DNA from 4 places in the Streptomyces sp. 63XJN7_1_ISO-PGPR-S23-121 genome. Region 2 is predicted to be linked to each of the others. Evidence: riboswitches for the same ligand, from Rfam matches in the RefSeq annotation. Region 2 holds a riboswitch; each other region holds the start of a gene.

Region 1 (5,324 bases), 1.1 Mb from region 2:
AGCGACCTGCGGTTCGAGCAGTCCGTGGCCCGCTGGAACAGGCTGGACGCCGATCTGAAGGCGCTCGCGGTGATGGCCTCGGCGGCCTCGATCGGCTGCTCCTGGTGCATGGACTTCGGATACTGGGAGAGCGCCGGGCGCGGCATGGACCGGCGCAAGCTCCACGACGTGCCGCTCTGGCGGGAGAGCGACGCCTACACGCCGCTGGAGCGCGACGTCATGGAGTACGCCGAGGCGGTGACGGCGACGCCGCCCGCCGTCGACGACGGTCTCGCCGAGCGGCTGCGGACCCGGCTGGGCGAGCCGGCGTTCGTGGAGCTGACGGCCATGGTCGCCGTCGAGAACCTGCGGTCCCGCATCAACGCCGCTCTCGGCCTCACCAGCCAGGGCTTCAAGGACTCCTGCGACCTGCCCGGCACGGGGCGCACGGGCGCGGCCACCGCCACGGCGGACTGAGCCGGCGGGGCCGCAGGTGGCCGTCGTGGCACGTGCGGGCGCCTGTATAGGGTGACGGGCGTGGCGAGAGTCCGGTTGAGTGTGGCGGAGCGGCGCGAGGAGCTGCTGCGCGCGGCCATCGAGCAGATATCGGCGCGGGGCGTGGCGGCGTTGCGGATCGCCGACGTGGCCGCGGCGCTCGGGGTGAGCAGCGCGCTGGTGCTGTATCACTTCTCGACGAAGGAGAAGCTGGTAGCCGCCGCGTTCGCCCGCGCCGCCGAGGAGGACCTGGCCCGCCTGCGCAAGCTGCTCGGCCGCCGCACGTCGGCGCTGCGCCGGCTGCGCGCGGCCGTGCGGTGGTACGCCCCGACCGGCCAGGCCAAGGGCTGGCGACTGTGGATCGAGGGCTGGGCGGTCTCGCTGCGCGAGCCTGCGCTGCGGGAGGTGGCGCGGGAGCTGGACCGGCAGTGGAAGGCGGCCATCGCCGAGGTCATCGCGGAGGGTGTGGCCGCCGGGGAGTTCCCCTGCCCGGACCCCGACGGCGCCGCCCTGCGGCTGACGGCGCTGCTGGACGGGCTGGCCGTGCAGCTGACGTCGTACACGGGCGCGGTGTCCCGGGCCCGTGCGCTGGAGTGGGTGGACGGGGCACTCGCCCGGGAACTCGGCCTCGAACGGGGAGCGTTGACCACGCCCCGGCGCTGAGCGCGTGCCCCGGTGGGTCGGCTTGGCCGCCCGGCCCCTCCCGCGGGGCGAAGGGCCCCGCCGGAGCCGCCGGGCGACTTCCGCTGGGCGGCAGGGCCTCCCGCCGGCGCCGCCGGGGCCGCCCTCACGCCACCGAGGCGATCCGCAGCCTGATGTCGTCCGCCGTCAGCGTCCCCTTGGCGATCACGTGGTCCCCCGAGGACCGGCCGCGCAGCCGGCGCCCGATCCACGGCACCAGGTACTCCCGCGCCCAGTGCACGTCGTCCCGCCGGATGTGGAGGGTGCCGCGCGGCGGCAGGGGCGGCCAGGGCTGGTCCGGGTCGGCCGGGACGGCCAGGCCGAGGACCTGGCCGGCGCGCAGCGCCACGCGGGTGTGCCCCTCGGCCGACAGGTGCAGCCGGTCGCTGTCCCAGGCCCTGCGGTCCTGGACGCTCCGCAGCGACCACAGGTCGAGCACCGGGCAGCCGTAGCGGTCGGCGATCGCCCGCACATGCCCGTTGTAGGTGGCGATCTTGCCGCGCAGGTGCTTGAGGACGGGTATCCCCCGGGTGTCGAAGCCGGTGGTCACCAGCACCGTGCCGGCCGTGGCGGCCAGCGCGGCCACGGCCCGCTCGAACCGTTCGGCCACCTCGTCCGGGTCGGTGCCGGGCCGGATGATGTCGTTGCCGCCGGCACAGAACGAGACCAGGTCCGGCGCGAGTTCGACGGCCCGGGGTACCTGCTCCGCCACGATCTGGTCGAGCAGCCTGCCGCGTACGGCCAGGTTCGTGTACGTGAAGTCGCCCTCGGGGCGCCGGTCGGCGAGCAGTACGGCGAACCGGTCGGCCCAGCCGACGAACGACCCGTCGGGGCCGGGGTCGCCGACGCCCTCGGTGAAGCTGTCCCCCACCGCCACGTACGACCCGATCACTGCTCTGCTGTCACTCTTCGAATCGTCTGCCACGTCGGTCCATGATTCACCGTGGAGTGTGACCTACGCGACCGTAGGCAGGGGTTGACGGGCGGTGAGAAAGGCCACTCCTAAAGTGTTCGCCAACTCAGGAATAAGCGGGGCCCGGTGGCGGACGCACCGAAGGCCGGACCCGGGGATCGGGGTCCGGCCTTCGGTGGCGCGGGAGACGTCGTCAGAGGGAGACGCCGTGCGAACGCAGGTAGGCGACCGGGTCCACGTCGGAACCGTAGTCCGGCGTGGTGCGGATCTCGAAGTGCAGGTGCGGTCCGGTCACGTTGCCGGTGGCACCGGAGAGACCGATCTGCTGGCCGACGGTCACGGACTGACCGGCGGAGACGGAGATCGAGGACAGGTGGGCGTACTGGGCGTAGTAGCCGTCGGCGAGCTTGATGACGACCTGGTTGCCGTACGCGCCGCCGGGGCCGGCGGAGACGACGGTGCCCGCGCCGACGGCCTTCAGGGAGGTGCCGGTCGGGACGACGAAGTCGGTGCCGGTGTGGTAGCCGCTGGACCACATGCTGCCGGACTGGTGGTACGGGGTGCCGACGCCGGCGCCGGCCACGGGGGCGGTGTAGCCGCTGGTGGTGCCGGCGGACTGGGTGCTCGTGCCCGAGGACTTCGAGGCGGAGGTCTTCGCGGTGTCCGACTTCTCGGCGGACTGCGCGGCGGACTTCTCGGTCTTGGCCGGCTTCTCGGCGGCCTTCTCCGGAGCCGGGGAGGACTTGGCGGAGCCGGCCGCGGCCTTCTGGCCGATCGACAGCTTGAGACCCGGGTGGATGAGCGACGGGTCGGAGCCGACGGCCTCGCGGTTGTCCGCGTACAGCTTCTTCCAGCCGCCGTCGACGTGCTGCTCGTTGGCGATCTTCGACAGGTAGTCGCCGCTCTTGACGACGTAGGTGTGCGAGGCCGAGCCCTTGTCGGCCGACTTCTGCGCACCGGCCGCGACGGACTGGACGGACTGTCCGGCGACGGAGTGCGCGGGAGCGGCGTTGGCGGCGGCGGCACCCATCAGCGGGAGCGCGAGCGCGGCGCCACCGGTTCCGGCGACGGCGATGGTGCGGGTGAGGCGCTGGGCCTTGGTACGGCGGTGCTTACCCTTCGCGGGCATGGCGAATTCCTCTCCGGCGCCTGCGAGGTGAGCTGTCGGGTGCGGGCTGGAGATGCCCGGCCGCGTCGTGACGCGGCTTTACCCCGAGCCGTTCCGGGAACCGGAACAGGCGTTGTACCTGTGGGTCCCCCGCTCCTGCCGTGTACGGGTGGTGGATGGATGCGGGCTCCGGTCGGCGGCAGGATTAGGCGTCCGTCCGGATCGGTGGTGAACGTAAGCGACCGGGATGCGAACGGACAAGCGAGTGATTCCGCGGACGGGTGTTTCGCTTGATCCTTTGCGGGGACGGGCGGTCACACTCCGTCGATTCCGCGAGCGCCCTTCTCCGCGAAGAGGCTTGAAACGCACGCACATTACGTGGACATGACGAGCCACGCACGGTCACCGCTATGACGCTGCTCACGGGAGATGTCCCAGCATCCCTTACTTGCCTACGAGTTCGGATTAAAAGGCTGATTCGGGCAGAAGCCCCGGATGCCCCTTAGTCGGACCTGCCGGCTGCCCCGCGAACGGCTCGTTGCCGCAGGCAAGGGATGCCGTATCGTCGGCTGGGCGCCCGTCGGCGAGCAGTGCCGGCGGGGCGGAGTGGGAGGAGCCCCCGTGACGCAGCAGGTCCCGTCGACCGAACCCGAGCTGGCCGGCGTGCGCAACTTCCGGGACGTGGGCGGACTGCCGACCGAGGACGGGCGCCGCGTGCGTCAGGGCGTGCTGTTCCGCAGCGGCCACCTCGCGCACGCCACCGGGGAGGACGCCGCGTTCCTCGCCTCACTGGGGCTGCACACGATCTTCGACTTCCGCAACGCCGCCGACCACAAGCTCGAGGGACCCGACGTCGAGCTGCCGGGCGTGCGCAATGTGAACCTGCCGCTGAGCGACCCGGCCGACGGCGCCGAGTTCTGGAGGATGGTCCGCGACGGCGACCTCGACCAGCTCCGCGAGATCCTGGCGGACGGCCGGGCGGTGAACCGGATGATCGCCTCCTACCGCACGATCATCAAGGAGCGCACCGCGGAGCACTCCCGGGTGCTGCACGCGCTCGCGGAGGACAGCGTCCCCGCGCTGATGCACTGCGCGGCCGGCAAGGACCGCGCGGGCCTGTCGATCGCGATCACCCTGCTCGCCCTGGGCGTGCGGCGCGACGCCATCGTGGAGGACTACCTGAAGTCGAACGCGACGCACCGCCGCTACAAGGTGCGCCGCAGCGGATCCGCCGCCTCGGCCTACTCCCCCGAGGTCATGGAGTTGCTCAGCCCTCTGTTCGACGCGCGCGCCGAATACCTCTCCGCGGCCTTCGAGACCGTCGAGGCGACCTGGGGCGGGGTCGACGCCTACCTGGAGAAGGGGCTGCGCGTCACCCCGGAGATCCGGGAGCGGCTGCGCGAGCGGATGGTGGACTGAGCCGCCCGCTCACGGTCCGGCCGGCTACTTGGCGCCGACCTCGAAGAGCAGGAAGAGGAAGCCCGCGACGACGTGCCCGAGGGCGATGTAGATGAGGAGTCGCACCCACAGGGCGCGCGGGAGCTTGTCCTGGATCGTGCTCATGGCATCTCTCCTGCGGTGTGACGGGTCGGTGTGGTGACGGGCCCCAGGCACAGCGCCGCCGTGGGGCTCTGCAGCAGGGTGTGGACGAAGAGGAGTTCGAGCCCGTCGGCGTCCTGGGCGGCGATCCGGTGCGGGGTCAGGGAGTCGAAGTGGGCGCTGTCGCCCGGGCCGAGCAGGTGAACGGCGTCCCCGAGGCGCAGCCGCAGCCGGCCCCGCAGGACGTGGAGCCACTCCTCGCCGGGGTGCACGCGCACGATGTCGCCCTGGGAGCCGTGCGGCACACGGACGCGCAGGGCCTGCATCCCGCGGCCGGAACCGCCGGCCTGCCAGTACGTCCAGCCGCCCGCGGCGGTCGGCTCCATGTCCCCGGCCCGCACGACGGCGTCCCGGTCCGCGGCCGTCTCGCCGAGCAGCTCCGAGACGGTCGTACCATAAATACGGGCGAGCGAGAGCAGCATCGGCAGCGAGGGCTGACGCTGCCCGGTCTCCAGCCGGGAGAGGTGCGCGGGCGACAGCCCCGCGGCGCGGGCCGCCGCCTCCAGGGTGAGAGCAGCACGGTGCCGCAGGGCGCGCAGCTGCGGGGCG
Region 2 (5,324 bases):
GAGGAGTCCATGGAGAACCAGCGGGACGTCGTCAAGAACGAGCGCCGCCAGCGCTACGACAACGTGCCCTACGGCACCGCGTTCGAGAGGCTGACCGCCCTCGCGTACCCGGAGGGCCACCCCTACCACCACACGCCGATCGGCTCGATGGCGGACCTGGACGCGGCGACGCTGGAGGACGCGCGCGCGTTCTTCCGCACCTACTACGCGCCGAACAACGCGGTGCTGTCGGTCGTCGGCGACATCGACCCGGAGCGGACGCTCGCCTGGATCGAGAAGTACTTCGGCTCCATCGCCTCCCACGACGGCAAGCCCGCCCCCCGGGACGGTTCGCTGCCGGACGTCATGGGCGAGGAGCTGCGGGAGGTCGTCGAGGAGGAGGTGCCGGCGCGCGCCCTGATGGCCGCCTACCGGCTGCCCGAGGACGGCACGCGCGCGTGCGACGCGGCCGACCTGGCGCTGACCGTGCTGGGCGGCGGCGAGTCCTCCCGCCTGTACAACCGGCTGGTGCGCCGCGACCGCACCGCCGTCGGGGCGGGCTTCGGGCTGCTGCGCCTGGCCGGGGCGCCCTCTCTGGGCTGGCTCGACGTGAAGACCTCCGGCGACGTCGAGGTGCCCGTCGTCGAGGCCGCCATCGACGAGGAGCTGGCCCGGTTCGCCGAGGAGGGGCCCACGGCCGAGGAGATGGAGCGCGCGCAGGCCCAGTTGGAGCGCGAGTGGCTGGACCGGCTCGGCACGGTCGCCGGCCGCGCCGACGAACTGTGCCGGTACGCCGTCCTGTTCGGCGACCCGCAGCTCGCCCTCACCGCCGTGGGGCGGGTGCTGGAGGTGACGGCCGAGGAGGTCCAGGAGGTCGCGAAGGCCCGTCTGCGCCCCGACAACCGCGCGGTGCTCGTCTACGAGCCCACCGCCCCCGCCGACGAGACCGACGCCGACGAGACCACCGTCACCGTCACCGTGACCGACGCCACCGACGAGAACGAGGAGGCGGCCAAGTGACCGAGCTCGCCACGATGGAATTCCACTCCCAGCCGCAGGCCGGCGAGCCCAAGCCGTGGGCGTTCCCGGCACCCGAGCGCGGCAGCCTCGACAACGGCCTCACCGTGCTGCGCTGCCACCGTCCCGGCCAGCAGGTCGTCGCCGTCGAGGTGTCGCTCGACGCCCCCCTGGACGCCGAGCCCGCCGGCCTGGACGGCGTGGCCACGATCATGGCGCGGGCGTTCTCGGAGGGCACCGACAAGCACTCCGCCGAGGAGTTCGCCGCCGAGCTCGAGCGCTGCGGCGCCACCCTCGACGCGCACGCGGACCACCCCGGTGTCCGGCTGAGCCTGGAGGTGCCCGCCTCGCGCCTCGCCAAGGCCCTCGGTCTGGTCGCCGACGCCCTCAGGGCGCCCGCGTTCGCCGACAGCGAGGTCGAGCGGCTGGTGCGCAACCGGCTCGACGAGATCCCGCACGAGCTGGCCAACCCCTCCCGCCGCGCCGCCAAGGAGCTCTCCAAGGAGCTGTTCCCGGCGGACTCGCGCATGTCGCGCCCGCGCCAGGGCAGCGAGGAGACGGTCGCGGACATCGACGCGGCGGCCGTCCGCGCCTTCTACGAGAAGCACGTCCGCCCCGCCACCGCCACCGCGGTCATCGTCGGCGACCTCACCGGCATCGACCTCGACGAGCTGCTCGGCGACACCCTCGGCGCATGGACCGGCTCCGCCGCCGAGCCGCGCCCGGTGCCGCCGGTGACCGCCGACGACACCGGACGGGTCGTCATCGTGGACCGCCCCGGCGCCGTGCAGACGCAACTGCTGATCGGCCGCACCGGAGCCGACCGGCACGACCGCGTGTGGCCCGCCCAGGTACTCGGCACGTACTGCCTCGGCGGCACCCTCACCTCACGCCTGGACCGCGTCCTGCGCGAGGAGAAGGGCTACACCTACGGCGTGCGGGCGTTCGGGCAGGTCCTGCGGTCCGCCCCCGACGGCACGGGCGCCGCGATGCTCGCCATCAGCGGCTCCGTCGACACGCCCAACACGGGTCCGGCGCTCCAGGACCTGTGGACGGTGCTGCGCACGCTCGCCGAGGGCGGACTCACCGACGCCGAGCGCGACGTCGCCGTGCAGAACCTGGTGGGCGTGGCGCCGCTGAAGTACGAGACGGCGGCCGCCGTCGCGAGCACGCTGGCCGACCAGGTCGAGCAGCACCTGCCCGACGACTATCAGGCCACGCTGTACCGCCAACTGGCCGCCACTGGCACCGTGGAGGCCACCGCTGCGGTCGTCAACGCCTTCCCGGTGGACCGTCTGGTGACGGTCCTCGTCGGCGACGCGGCGCGGATCAGGGAGCCCGTCGAGGCCCTCGGCATCGGTGAAGTCACCGTCGTGGCCGCCGAGTAGCGGCACGGGTGCGCGACGGCCCTGGTGACCCGAATGTCACCAGGGCCGTCCGATGTCCGAATTGGGGGAGAGGCTGCCCGTCTGCCCTGTGGCGTGCGCTACAAAAACCGTGTTGCGTTTGAGAATTGAAGACAGCCGCGTCTAGCGTCGTCCGGGCTGTTCGTCAGGCAGTGCGCCGCACCCGCGGCACCGGACAGTCATCGCCGAGTCCCCGTACGGCGCGAGCCAGGGGAGCCGGGGACCCATCGCAGTCCCTGGGGTGAATCGGACGCCCGCGCTCCGGCGAGGGGGTCCGTAGGAGACCTTCCTGCTCCGAACCCGTCAGCTAACCCGGTAGGCGAGAGGGAAGGAAAGGACCAGCCTCTACATGGCGTTCACGCGCGCCACCGGGAAGCACCGCCGTCCCAGCCGCATGCACCGCACCACCGCCCGCGCGGCGGGCGTCGCGGCCCTCGCCACCACCGGCGTCGTCGGCACCCTCGCGGCCCCGGCCCTCGCCGCCGAGCCCGAGGTCGAGCAGAGCGGACTCACCCCGGTCGTCACCATCGGCGACTCCATCGCCCACGAGATCGACGCCCAGGCCACCGCGCAGAAGCAGGCCGCCCTGGACGCCGCCGCCCGCGAGGCGGCCATGGAGGCCGCGCGCGAGCGGGCCGCCGAGGCCGCCGAGGAGGCGCGCGAGGCCAAGGAGCGTGCCGCGCGCGAGGCGGAGCGCGAGCGCCTCAACACCTTCGTGGCGCCGATCGCCGGCTCCTACGTGTCCACGGCCTACCAGGCCGGCAGCTCCCTGTGGTCCTCCGGCAGCCACACCGGCATCGACTTCCACGCCTCGACCGGCGCCTCGGTGCACGCGGTCGGCGTCGGCACCGTCGTCGAGGCCGGCTGGGGCGGCGCCTACGGCAACCAGGTCGTGATCAGGATGCACGACGGCACGTACACCCAGTACGGCCACCTGTCGTCCATCGGCGTCTCGGTCGGCCAGTCGGTCGGCGCCGGCCAGCAGATCGGTCTCTCCGGTGCCACCGGCAACGTCACCGGCCCGCACCTGCACTTCGAGGCCCGCACGAGCCCGGAGTACGGCTCGGACATGGACCCCGTCGCCTATCTCCGTTCCCACGGCGTGAACGTCTGACGACGGACGGTACGGCACGCGCAGGGCCCCGGCTCCCCGAGCCGGGGCCCTGCTGTATTTCCGTGCGGGCCCGCACCACCCTGCCGGATTCGTTTCCGGCCCGGGAAAGTTCAAAAAATATCCCTGAATTCCCTCGGCCCCTCCGAAAGTGCGGTTCATTGGCCTAGAGTCACGGAACACGCGTCCATTGTCGACGTTTCACGGGGATCAGGGCGGAGGTCGGACATGCGCATTCCGGCGCACTCGGTGTGCACGGCGATCCGGGACGACATCGTCGCCGGCGTCCACGGGCGCGGCAGCCGGCTCACCGAGGAACTGCTCGCGCGCCGCTACGGCGTCTCCCGCGTCCCGGTCCGCGAGGCGCTGCGCACCCTGGAGGCCGAGGGCTTCGTGGTGACCCGGCGGCACGCGGGCGCGTGCGTCGCCGAACCCACCGAACAGGAGGCCGCCGACCTGCTCGAGACCCGCACGCTCCTGGAGCCCCTCGGTGCCTCCCGCGCGGCCCGGCGCCGCACCGAGGCCCATCTCAAGGTGCTGCGCGGCCTGGTCAGGCTGGGTCAGGAACGCTCCAGGCAGGGCCACGGCGAGGACCTGCGCGCGCTGGGCGGCTGGTTCCACGAGACCCTCGCACAGGCCGCCGGCAGTCCTTCCCTCACGGCGATGCTGATCCAGCTGCGCCGCAAGATCGACTGGATGTACCTCGTGGACACGGTGCCCGGCGCGGCGGAGCAGTGGGCGGAGCGCGGCGCGGTCGTCGACGCGGTGGCACGGGGCGACGGCGACCGGGCGCGAGCGCTCATGGCGCTGCACGCCGAGCGGTCGGCGGCGGCGCACCGGTTGCGCTTCACGTCCGGCGACCGCCCCGACGGCGTGAGAAATGCGCAACGTCCCGTAAATACGCCGGTGCTCCGGCATTGACACGGGTGCCGTATACAAAAGCGGGGTAATTCACGGGGCTTATTCGTGCTGTCCGGAATCAGGGGCGGCAAAAGGCCCGCCCGGTGGTCCGGGCGGGCCTTTCGTGTGCCGTCACATCAGACGGTCTCGGGAAGCTCCTCGAGCCCCTCGGAGACCAGCTTCGCCAGCCGGTCCAGGGCGGCGTCCGCGCCCTCGGCGTCCGAAGCGAGGACGATCTCCTCGCCGCCCTGGGCGCCCAGGCCCAGGACGGCCAGCATGGAGGCCGCGTTGACGGGGTTGCCGTCGGCCTTGGCGATCGTCACCGGGACGCCTGTGGCCGTGGCGGCCCGGACGAAGATGGAGGCGGGGCGGGCGTGGAGGCCCTCGGCCCAGCCGACGTTGACGCGGCGCTCAGCCATGTGTTGCTGCCCTTCAGGTGTTCAGGTTGTCTAGACCAGTTTCCCACATCGTGAAGCATGGCCGGACGGCCGTGCGCCGCCCCGGGTGGCCGTCGGGCCGCGGCCTCGGCCCGGGCTCCCGTTCCACAGACTGCCCCGCGCCGTTGTCGTACGCGAGCCGTACTCTGGGGCCCATGCAGACCTCGTCGGACCGGCACGAGTACCCCGCCCACTGGGAGGCCGACGTGGTGCTGCGCGACGGCGGCACCGCGCGCGTCCGCCCCATCACCGTTGATGACGCCGAGCGCCTGGTCAGCTTCTACGAGCAGGTCTCCGACGAGTCGAAGTACTACCGCTTCTTCGCGCCGTACCCTCGCCTGTCCGCCAAGGACGTCCACCGCTTCACGCACCACGACTTTGTGGACCGGGTGGGACTCGCGGCCACCATCGGCGGCGAGTTCATCGCCACCGTACGCTACGACCGGATCGGCGCCGGCGGTGCGCCCGCGTCGT
Region 3 (5,324 bases), 1.3 Mb from region 2:
TCGACGGCGAGTTGCCCGCCGCGGTAGCGCTTGGTGAGCGCCCGGGTGGCGATCACGGCGTCACCCGCGCTCCCCCGGTCCGGACGCTCCGGCTCCGCGGCGGACGGCTCACCCATCGGCTCCCTCTCCTCGTCGTACGGGTACGGACCGTGGCGTCCGGTCCTACTTCGCGGCGTCGGCCGCCTTCACCAGCGCGTCCTTGGTGACCGCGCCGGCGTAGACCTTGCCGTCGTCCGTGATCAGGGCGTTGACCAGGCGGGTCTCGAAGACCGTGCCCGAACCGAAGTCGCCCTTGACCTGGTCGCCGAAGGAGCCCAGGAAGCCGCCCAGGTCCCCGCCCGCGGAGTCCTTGGGCAGACCCTGGCCACCGGTGTCGAAGGCGGCGATCGAGTTCCAGCCCTCGCCGATGACCTTCAGGCCGTCCAGGCCCCCGGCGAGGTCGCCGCCGGGCCCCCGGCCCCGCTCGGGCGCCTGGGGCGCCGCGTCGCCCTCGGTGACCTTCGCGCCCTTGGGCGGGGTGAAGTCGAAGGCCGACGCGTCCGGCTTCGCGAAGCTGACCTGGGTGAAGCCGGCGTCCACGACGGCGGCGCCGCCACTGGACGGGGTGAGCGTGAACTTCAGCGGCATGCCGGTCCTCGCGTCCACGGCCACGCTGATCGCGCCGACCGTGGAACCGGACTGCCTGGGCTTGATCACCAGCCGGTAGGCGTCCCGGCCGGCCACCTGCGCGGTGCCGTCCACGGTCACGGAGGTGGTGTCGTCGACCGCCTTCAGTGCCTGCTCGGTGAAGTCCTTCGGGGTGGCCGGCGCCTTCTCGGCGGGCCGCTCGGCGCCCGCCGCGGCGGTGGAGTGGTAGACCTCGTTGGACCTGCTGTCGTAGCCCCAGACGTCCTTGCCGTCGTGGATCAGGCTGTACTCGGCGGCGTTCTCCAGCAGGGACAGCTTCTGCCGGTCGGGTCCGTCGGCCGCGACGCGCAGCGTGTGGGTGCCGGTCACCAGCCCGGTGAGCTTGGCGGACGGGTCGGCGGCGGAGCCGTCGTCGCCCTCGCCCTCGCCCGGGCCGCCGGACATGCCGGACATCAGGCCGCTCTCCAGGCCGCCGAGGTCCGGCAGGCCCAGGTCGGTGCTGATCCTCACCGTGCCGGACAGCTGCTGGACGTCCGACTGGGCGATCCTCTCGATGAGCTGCTGGGCCGTCACCTCCGGCAGGTCCGGGTCGCCGGAGTCGGCGAGCGCGGGGACGAGCCCGATCGTGGCGGCCGCCACGCCCATCACCGCGACCGGGACGACGTACCGCGCTGCCCTGCGCCGTCCGGTGCGCGGTTCCTCGCGCTCCCCGGCGGTCGTGCTGTCGTCGGAATCGATCGGTGCCATGTGTGCCCTACCTCCGTCGTCGGCGGCGGCTGTCTCGCGACCTCGCACTGTTCACCCGTGAGCCGCCATTCTCACCCGAATCGGTGAGGAGTGGTGTTTTTCCGTGGTGTCCATCTGACCAAATCGGTCAGGAAGAAGCGTCAGACCTCGGGCTCAACTCCGCGTACTCCTGCGGGATGACACGGAGGAGCGGCATCTCCCCCGGCCCGTAGGGGGCAGGGGCGCCACGCCGGGAGGGCGCGGGGAACGGCCGGGCGGGGTCAGCCGGCCCGGTGCACCACCGCGTCGCACAGCTCGATCAGCGCGGCCTTCGCGTCGCACTCCCGCAGCGGGGCCAGCGCCGCCCGGGCGTCCTTCGCGTACCGGACGGTGTCCCGCCGCGCCTGTTCGAGCGCGGGGTGGGCGCGCAGCAGGCGCAGCGCCTCGGCGTGCCGTGCGTCGTCGCTCAGGTCGGAGTCGAGCAGCTCGCACAGGGCGACGTCCTCGGCCAGCCCCAGCCGGGCCGCCCGCTCGCGCAGCCGCAGCACCGGGAGGGTCGGGATGCCCTCGCGCAGGTCCGTGCCGGGCGTCTTGCCCGACTCGTGGGAGTCGGAGGCGATGTCCAGGACGTCGTCCGCGAGCTGGAAGGCGACGCCGAGCCGCTCGCCGTACTGGGTCAGCACGTCGACGACCGTCTCGTCGGCGCCGGACATCATCGCGCCGAACCGGCAGGAGACCGCCACCAGCGACCCCGTCTTGCCGCCCAGCACGTCCAGGTAGTGGTCGACCGGGTCCCGTCCGTCCTGCGGGCCGGCCGTCTCCAGGATCTGGCCGGTGACGAGCCGCTCGAAGGCCAGGGCCTGCACCCGGACCGCCTCGGGCCCGAGGTCGGCGAGGATCTGGGAGGCGCGGGCGAACAGGAAGTCGCCGGTGAGGACCGCCACCGAGTTGTCCCAGCGGGTGTTCGCGCTGGGGACGCCGCGGCGCACGGCGGCCTCGTCCATCACGTCGTCGTGGTACAGCGTGGCGAGGTGGGTCAGCTCCACGACCACGGCCGAGGGCACGATGCCGGGCGCGTAGGGGTCGCCGAACCGGGAGGCGAGCATCACCAGCAGCGGCCGGAACCGCTTGCCGCCGGCCCGCACCAGGTGCTGGGCGGCCTCCGTGATGAACGGCACCTCACTTTTGGTTGCCTCAAGCAACCCTTCCTCGACGGCCGCCAATCCGGTCTGGACATCGGCTTCCAGAGCCTGGTCCCGCACGCTCAGCCCGAACGGCCCGACGACGGTCACGAGGGGTCTCCTGTCTGCTGGTGTCTACTGGCGATTACCTGGTTTGTCGATAGGTCGCTGCCACCACTCGAGTCAGCGTATCCGGTCACGTTTCGATCACCGCTAGCGCCCACCGTTACAGGCCGGTCGGTATTGGATCATGCGCGATATGTTTTTGATCGGGCGATATGAGCAGATACCGCCCGATGCCACCAGAACGGCGCGAACCGGGACACGGCACGCCGGAAACCGCCACCGAAGATCCCACCATTCCTCCCAACGGGCCGCACCCCGGGAACGTCACCCATTCGGCACCCTCCCGCCCTCCTCTCCCCCCTCCCCTCTCCGAACGGATGCCCGCACAGCGCGCGGGGACACCGGGACGGACCACCGGCGGCGAGGCGCGATCGAGGGTACGGAGCCCCGGCCCGGCCGCCCGTCCCGCGCCCGCCGGCGAAGCGACCCCCATCGGCGGCCGGTTGGCCACTAGTTGGCCCTAATGCCCGTTTTGCCGATCTTGTTGAGGCCCGTGAGTTGGCTCACGCCCCGGCGACCCCCCGCACCCGCGCCGCGAACCCCGCCACCCCTTTGCCCCGTAGGGGAGTTGGCCCTTGGCAGTCGCAAAGGATCAAGCAGCTCAAAACGCCCTGATCAAGGTCAAGAGGCGCGTCGAGTGATTCCTGCACTTGTTCCGGACATGTGCTCTCGCATACGTTCCCGGCCTGTCGGGCGGACGCCGAATCCTGCCACCGCCCCGACGCACAGTCATCCACTCGACACACTCGCAGGCAGGAGCGGGGGACCCAGGTAAGTCGTCGCGCCGGACACCACCGGAGCGGCTCGGGGTGAAGCCGTACCCGTCAGGGCACGGCCGGGCACCTCCCCGCCCGAACCCGACAGCTCACCTCGCAGGCGTAGGAGAGGGACACACACATGCCTGCCAACGGTCAGAACCGTCACGCCCGCACCGCCCGCCTCGGCCGCAAGCTCGCCCTCGCCGGCGCCGGCGCCGCCGTCTTCGCCATGCCGCTCGTCGGGGCCGCCACCGCGTCCGCCGCCACGCCGGCCACCACGACCACCGCCGCCACCGCGGCGACCACGGCCTACCCGGACAACCTCGACGGCTGGATCCGCGAGTCGCTGGACATCATGGCCCGGCACGGAATCCCCGGGACGTACGACGGCATCCACCGCAACATCATGCGGGAGTCGTCCGGCAACCCGCTCGCCATCAACAACTGGGACATCAACGCCGTCAACGGCACCCCGTCCAAGGGCCTGCTCCAGGTGATCGACCCGACCTTCCAGGCGTACCACGTCGCCGGCACCTCCTGGGACTCGTACGACCCGGTCGCCAACATCACCGCCGCCTGCAACTACGCGGCCGACCGGTACGGCTCGATCGACAACGTCTTCAGCGCGTACTGAGCCGTACCCCGCACCCGGCCGTGATCCGGTCCCGTCGGCCTCCGACGGGACCGGGACCTAGCCGGCTCCGAAGATCCGCTCGAGGACGACGGCCACGCCGTCGTCCTCGTTCGTCGTGGTGACCTCGTCCGCGACCGCCTTCAGTTCGGGGTGCGCGCCGGCCATGGCGACCCCGCGGGCCGCCCAGTGGAACATGGGGATGTCGTTGGGCATGTCCCCGAAGGCGATCGTCCGGCGCCGGCTCAGGCCCAGGTGCTCGGCGGCGAGCGCCAGGCCGGTCGCCTTGGTGACACCGCACGGCTGGAGCTCCACCGTCCCCGGCCCCGACATCGTGACCGTCGCGAGGGAACCGACCACCGCGCGCGCCGTCGCCGCCAGCTCGTCGTCGGACAGGTCGGGGTGGCGCAGCAGCACCTTGCTGATCGGCGCGCTCCACAGCTCGTCGCGCCGCTCCACCCGCACCGCGGGCAGGGTCGGGTGGGGCATCAGGTAGCCCGGCTCGATCAGCGTCAGTCCGTCGACCCCGTCCTGGTCGACCGCGGCGTAGACCTCACCCACCTCCGCCTCGATCTTGCCGAGCGCGGTCTCCGCCAGTTCCCGGTCCAGGGTGACCGACCAAAGCATCCGGTGCGCGCCGGAGTCGTACACCTGCGCGCCCTGTCCGCACACCGCGAGCCCCGTGCAGCCCAGGCCGTCGAGCAGCGGGCGCACCCTCGGTGCCGGGCGCCCCGTGACCACCAGGTGCCGCGCGCCGGCCCGGGCCACCCGCTCCAGCGCGGCCAGCGACCGGTCGGAGACGGTGTCGTCGCCGCGCAGCAGCGTTCCGTCGAGGTCGGTGGCGACGAGGGCATATGCGGTGCGGTCCATGATCAGAGAATACGGACACCGAACCTGCCCGACTCACCCACGACCGGTTGCGCACGAGGACGTTCGCAGGTGTCCGAAACCTGACGCAACACCGTCTAAAGGCGGTTAAAGGCCTGTGCACCAGTTGGCAACAACATGCTCCGCCTTCTACCCTCCCGGCGGCCCCGGGGGTACCTTCCTTCTGTCCAGGGGGGACTTGATCGGGGGGTCGGGTTGAACGGCGGACGTGTACGTGTACTGAGGCCGGAGGAGCTGGGCGAGGGGGAACGGGAGCGCTGGCGCGCGCTGCGCGCTGCCTCGAGGGCGCCGCGCAATCCGTTCATGGAGCCGGAGTTCACCGACGCCGTGGGCCGGGTCCGGCCCGGGGCGCGGGTCGCGGTGCTGTACGACGGCGGTGAGGCCGCC
Region 4 (5,324 bases), 5.3 Mb from region 2:
CGGCGATCTCCGCGCGCTGGGCGACGTACTGCCGTATCGGGTAGGCGAGCGCCACGACGAGCGAGCACAGCACCATCGCGAGCAGCGCCGCCCGGCCGGTCAGGCGGGAGCGGCGGGCCTGGCGCTTCGTCTGCGAGCGATAGACCCGGGCCGCGGTCTGTTCCCCGATGATCCGGATCCTGGTCGCGGTGGAGAAACGGTCCCGGTCCTTCACCGCCATGTCTCCGCCTCCGCCTTCATGGTCGATGTACGCGTACGTCCCCGCACACGGTACGGGACCGAGTACGGGGACGTACGTACGACGCTGCCCGCAGGGGGTGACGCTCAGCCCCTGCCGTGCCGGCTAGTTCGCGGAGCGGAACCGCGGGAAGGCGCTGCGGCCGGCGTACACCGCGGCGTCGTCGAGGATCTCCTCGATGCGCAGCAGCTGGTTGTACTTGGCGACGCGCTCGGAGCGGGCCGGGGCGCCGGTCTTGATCTGACCGCAGTTGGTCGCGACGGCCAGGTCGGCGATGGTGACGTCCTCGGTCTCGCCGGAGCGGTGGGACATCATGCACTTGAAGCCGTTGCGCTGGGCCAGCTCCACGGCGTCCAGGGTCTCGGTCAGCGAACCGATCTGGTTGACCTTGACCAGCAGGGCGTTGGCGGCGCCGTCCTCGATGCCGCGGGCCAGACGCTCGGGGTTGGTGACGAACAGGTCGTCGCCGACGAGCTGGACCTTGTCACCGAGCTTGTCGGTGATGGTCTTCCAGCCCTCCCAGTCGTCCTCGAACAGCGGGTCCTCGATGGAGACCAGCGGGTACGCCTCGACCAGCTCGGCGTAGTACTCGGTCATCTCGGCGGCCGAGCGCTCCTTGCCCTCGAAGGTGTAGGAGCCGTCCTTGTAGAACTCGGACGCGGCCACGTCGAGCGCGAGCGCGATCTGCTCGCCCGGGGTGTAGCCGGCCTCCTTGACGGCCTCGAGGATGAGGTCGAGGGCCTCGCGGTTGGAGCCGAGGTTCGGGGCGAAGCCGCCCTCGTCGCCGAGGCCGGTGGCCAGGCCCTTGCCCTTCAGCACCTTCTTGAGGGTGTGGTAGACCTCGGTGCCCCAGCGCAGCGCCTCGGAGAAGGACTCCGCGCCGATCGGGGCGATCATGAACTCCTGGATGTCCACGTTGGAGTCGGCGTGCGAGCCGCCGTTCAGGATGTTCATCATCGGCACCGGCAGCAGGTGCGCGTTCGGGCCGCCCAGGTAGCGGAACAGCGGCAGGTCGCTGGCCTCGGAGGCGGCGTGCGCGACGGCGAGGGAGACGCCGAGGATGGCGTTGGCGCCCAGCGAGCCCTTGTTGTCGGTGGCGTCCAGGTCGAACATGGCCTGGTCGATCAGGCGCTGCTCGGTGGCGTCGTAGCCGACCAGCTCCGGGCCGATCTGCTCGATGACGGCGAGGACGGCCTTCTCGACACCCTTGCCCTGGTAGCGGTTGGGGTCGCCGTCACGGAGCTCGATGGCCTCGAAGGCACCGGTGGAGGCGCCGGACGGAACGGCGGCACGCCCCGTGCTGCCGTCGTCGAGGCCGACCTCGACCTCGACCGTGGGGTTGCCTCGGGAGTCCAGGATTTCCCGGGCTACGACGACGTCGATGGACGGCACGAGCATCTCCTTCTTCAATGTGACGCTTCGGTGTGACGCGGGTCCGCAGGACCGCAGCGGCTCTGCGGGACGAGCCTAACCGGCTCCGGGCGATCGGCCAGCCGGTCGCCCACCCGATGGACAGAACCGAGAGTAAATTGTTTCCGAACGGAACAAAGGCGGTTCACGGAAACTGGGCCCGCCCGGCCCGTCCCCCGGCTCCGCGGGCGTGAAAAAACCCGCCCCGGCGCGTACGGGGGAACACGCACCGGGGCGGGAGCAGGGGCGGGCCGCCGCTTACTTGAGGTGCAGCTGCTGGCCCGGGTAGATGAGGTCGGCCTCGTCGACGATGTCGTCGTTCAGGTCGAACAGCTTCGCCCAGCCGCCCTTGACGTGGTGCTCCGCGGCGATCGAGCTGAGCGTGTCGCCCTTGACGACCTTGTACTCGCCGTCACCCTTCTCGACCTTCTTGCCGGTCGGGGTGGTGACGGTCTTCTTCTCGGCCTTCGGCTCGGCCTGCTTCTCGGCGGCCGGACGCTCGGACGAGCGGGAGGCCTTCTGCTCGGTGGAGCGCTCGGCCGTGGAGCCGCTGGAGGACTGCGAGGAGCCGCTGTCCTGGCTCTCGGCGGAGCCACCGGCGTACGCGGCGCTCGACAGGCCGGTGCCGCAGACCGGCCAGGCACCCTTGCCCTGGCTCGCGAGCACCTTCTCGGCGACCGCTATCTGCTGCGCCTTGCTCGCCTGGTCGGCGGTCGAGGCGTACTGCGTGCCGCCGTAGGCGGCCCAGGTGGACGCCGAGAACTGCAGTCCGCCGTAGTAACCGTTGCCGGTGTTGATGGACCAGTTGCCGCCGGACTCGCACTGGGCGACGGTGTCCCACTCGGATGCGGTGGCGGCGGAGGCGTTGCCGGCCGCCATCAGCGGGGCGGCGACGGCCGCACCGGTGACACCGGCGACGGCGATGACCCGGGTGGCCTTGAACGGACGACGGTGCTTGCCCTTGCCGGAAAACAGCATGGTTGATCCCCTCACCGACGCCTGCGAGGTGAGCTGTCGGGTTCGGGCCGGTTGAGTTGCCCGGCCGGGTCCCTCACGGGACTCGGCTCCACCCCTAGCCGCTCCGGCCGAACTGCCCGGTGCGGCGCTTACCTTGGGTCCCCCGCTCCTGCCTGCGGCGCTTGACGCGACGACTGTTCCCGTACCGCCGCTGGCAGGATTCGGCGTTGCGACGGCCGGGGCCCGCGATGGCGAGCGGTCACGACCGTAGACACGCGCTCCGCGGATTTTCAAAGACGATCACGGCTTCTGAGACCTATATCTCACGTGATCCAAAACGGACATACAGCCGCGAACCGTGACGCGAACTACCGCTGGTTTTCGTCCGGTTCGCCCACGACCGTGAGCGTCTGACCGGGCAGGATGTGGTCCGGGTCGGCACCCACGACGTCCTTGTTGCCGTCGTACAGGGAGCGCCACCCGCCGGTGAGGTCAAGGGAGTCGGCGATACCCCACAGGCTGTCGCCGGAACGGACGGTGTACGAACCGTCCGTGAGGCCGCGGGCGGCGTCCTCGCCGCGCGAGGCGTGCCGCCCGGACGACTCCGCGGTGCGGCCGTCCGCCGCGCCCTCCTCGGCGTTGCCGCCGCGATGCCGGCCGGTCGAGAACTCGTCGGCGCCGGTGCCCGCCGAAGCGGCGCCGCTCTGCCCCGACTTGTCTGACTCGTCACCGCTCGGCGCGGTGACGTCCGCCCCGCCGGACCCCCGCGCGCCACCGGCCGCCGGAGCGCCGGACGCGGAGGACGTGTCGGACTTGGCCGTTTCGCCCCCCGCGCTCGACGCGGCGTCAGGCGTGGCCGACGCGGACGGCGACGAGGACTGAGACTGGGACCGGGACGGAGAGGGAGTCGCCGAAGCGGACGATTCAGGGACGGACTTGGTGGAATCGGTCAGACCGGACGAGCCGGACGTGCCCGATCCGTCCGTTCCATCCTTGCGCGTCGACGCCCCGTCACCCGATGCCCGGGTGCCGTCGGTCACGCTGCCCGAGTCGTTGCCCAGCCCCGCGAGCAGGCCGCAGGTCGGCCAGGCGGCGATGCCCTGGTCCGCGAGCACCTTCTCGGCGACGGCGATCTGCTGCGAACGGCTCGCCTGGTCGGCGCTCGACGCGTAGCCCAGGCCGCCGTACCGCTCCCAGACGTCCTGGGAGAGCTGGAGGCCGCCGTAGTACCCGTTGCCGCCGTTCTGGCTCCAGGCGCCGCCCGTCTCGCACTCGGCGACCCGGTCCCAGTTCGTTCCGTCGGCCGCGTGGGCGCCGGTGGCCCCCAGCAGCGGGATCGCGATGGCGGAGCCGGTCACTCCTGCAGCGACGACCAGGGCGGGAGCCTGGCGGGGGCGACGGTGACGACCGTTCCCGGAGAGCATGCGACGACCTTTCACGAGACAGCGGGGACGGCGCGGCGAGTGAGGCTCGGCGCCACGCTGATCCGTGAAGGTATAGGCAGATGATCGCTTGTCACAAGTTCATGCCGCGCAGATCACGTGAAGATCACAGAGCTGAGCGCGTGTCATGTTTGCGGTGGCGACGGATTGCTCCCGGGCCGCGGCGCGACCGGTGTGAACGACACCGGGAGGGTACGCAGCCCCCGCATGATGAGCCCGCCGCGCCACCGCAGATCGGCCGGATCCGCGGCGAGGGCCAGGTCCGGGAGGCGGGTGAGGAGCGTGGCGAGCGCGGTCTGCCCCTCGAGCCGGGCGAGCGGGGCGCCGAGGCAGTAGTGGATGCCGTGGCCGTACCCGAGGTGCTGGCTGTCCCTGCGGGAGAGGTCGAGGGTGTCCGGGTCTGTGAACCGTTCCGGGTCCCGGTCGGCGGCGGCCAGGACGACGAGGACGGGATCGCCGGCGGCGATCTCCTGCCCGCCGATGGTGAGCGCCCGGGTGGCGAAGCGCCAGGTGGCCAGCTCCACCGGGCCGTCGTAGCGGAGCAGCTCCTCGACGCCGGTCTCCAGCAGGCCGCGGTCGCCGGCGGCGAGGGAGTGCTGCAGCCGGGCCCGCTCACCGGGGTGGGTGAGCAGGGCGTACGTGCCGTTGCCGACCAGATTGACCGTGGTTTCGAAGCCCGCGAACAGAAGGATGAAGGCCATCGCCGCGGCCTCGTTCTCGGTGAGGTGCTCTCCGTGGTCGGAGGAGCGGATGAGACCGGAGATGAGGTCCTCGCCGGGGCCCGGCTCGGCCGGCAGCGCGGCGCGCTTGCGGTGGATGAGGTCGGCCAGGTAGCCCCGCATCTTCTTCACCGAGCGGGCGACACCGCCCCGGGGACCGCCGCCGTGACGGATCATCATGCCCGCCCAGTCCCGGAAGTCGTCCTGGTCCTCGCGGGGGACGCCGAGCAGGTCGCAGATGGCGTAGATGGGCAGCGGGAAGGCGAACTCGTGGATGAGGTCGGCGGAGCCGGTGGCGGCGAACCGGTCGATCAGGCCGTCGGCGAGCTCCTGCACCCGCGGCGCGAACTCGGCGACGCGCCGGGGCGTGAACGCCTTGCTGACCAGTCGGCGCAGCCTGGTGTGGTCCGGCGGGTCGATGTTGAGCAGATGCGTCATCAGCTCGGCCTTGCGCTCGCCCGGGATGCCGGTCTTCCCCTTTGCGTGCGCGGGCTCGTCGTGGTGCGCCGGGTTCTTGGACAGCCGCTGGTCGGCGAGGGCCTGCCGAGCGTCGGCGTA

Evidence for each region. Region 2 has a riboswitch for cyclic di-AMP ahead of AC0VYN_RS08495 (M23 family metallopeptidase). Riboswitches for the same ligand answer to the same signal wherever they lie in the genome.
Region 1: it holds a riboswitch for cyclic di-AMP, as region 2 does, so the genes downstream of both, AC0VYN_RS12640 (M23 family metallopeptidase) here and AC0VYN_RS08495 (M23 family metallopeptidase) in region 2, are expected to answer to the same signal.
Region 3: it holds a riboswitch for cyclic di-AMP, as region 2 does, so the genes downstream of both, AC0VYN_RS02735 (transglycosylase SLT domain-containing protein) here and AC0VYN_RS08495 (M23 family metallopeptidase) in region 2, are expected to answer to the same signal.
Region 4: it holds a riboswitch for cyclic di-AMP, as region 2 does, so the genes downstream of both, AC0VYN_RS31995 (transglycosylase family protein) here and AC0VYN_RS08495 (M23 family metallopeptidase) in region 2, are expected to answer to the same signal.

The regions. Positions count from the first base shown of each region.
Region 1 covers NZ_CM149653.1:2,914,234-2,919,557, reverse strand. The annotation lists gene AC0VYN_RS12655 (carboxymuconolactone decarboxylase family protein) at 1-456, shown strand, start outside; gene AC0VYN_RS12650 (TetR/AcrR family transcriptional regulator) at 517-1,137, shown strand; gene AC0VYN_RS12645 (SGNH/GDSL hydrolase family protein) at 1,262-2,047, opposite strand; gene AC0VYN_RS12640 (M23 family metallopeptidase) at 2,262-3,197, opposite strand; cyclic di-AMP (ydaO/yuaA leader) riboswitch at 3,202-3,358, opposite strand; gene AC0VYN_RS12635 (tyrosine-protein phosphatase) at 3,798-4,595, shown strand; gene AC0VYN_RS12630 (DUF6126 family protein) at 4,620-4,739, opposite strand; gene AC0VYN_RS12625 (helix-turn-helix domain-containing protein) at 4,736-5,324, opposite strand, start outside.
Region 2 covers NZ_CM149653.1:1,856,130-1,861,453, forward strand. The annotation lists gene AC0VYN_RS08485 (M16 family metallopeptidase) at 1-999, shown strand, start outside; gene AC0VYN_RS08490 (M16 family metallopeptidase) at 996-2,384, shown strand; cyclic di-AMP (ydaO/yuaA leader) riboswitch at 2,576-2,739, shown strand; gene AC0VYN_RS08495 (M23 family metallopeptidase) at 2,752-3,516, shown strand; gene AC0VYN_RS08500 (GntR family transcriptional regulator) at 3,742-4,434, shown strand; gene AC0VYN_RS08505 (HPr family phosphocarrier protein) at 4,551-4,832, opposite strand; gene AC0VYN_RS08510 (bifunctional acetate--CoA ligase family protein/GNAT family N-acetyltransferase) at 5,006-5,324, shown strand, end outside.
Region 3 covers NZ_CM149653.1:573,865-579,188, reverse strand. The annotation lists gene AC0VYN_RS02750 (ABC transporter ATP-binding protein) at 1-116, opposite strand, end outside; gene AC0VYN_RS02745 (LolA family protein) at 163-1,374, opposite strand; gene AC0VYN_RS02740 (polyprenyl synthetase family protein) at 1,635-2,645, opposite strand; cyclic di-AMP (ydaO/yuaA leader) riboswitch at 3,389-3,554, shown strand; gene AC0VYN_RS02735 (transglycosylase SLT domain-containing protein) at 3,558-4,052, shown strand; gene AC0VYN_RS02730 (HAD family hydrolase) at 4,110-4,919, opposite strand; gene AC0VYN_RS02725 (GNAT family N-acetyltransferase) at 5,133-5,324, shown strand, end outside.
Region 4 covers NZ_CM149653.1:7,164,331-7,169,654, forward strand. The annotation lists gene AC0VYN_RS31985 (FtsB family cell division protein) at 1-220, opposite strand, end outside; gene eno (phosphopyruvate hydratase) at 344-1,630, opposite strand; gene AC0VYN_RS31995 (transglycosylase family protein) at 1,907-2,626, opposite strand; cyclic di-AMP (ydaO/yuaA leader) riboswitch at 2,630-2,796, opposite strand; gene AC0VYN_RS32000 (transglycosylase family protein) at 2,974-4,029, opposite strand; gene AC0VYN_RS32005 (cytochrome P450 family protein) at 4,173-5,324, opposite strand, start outside.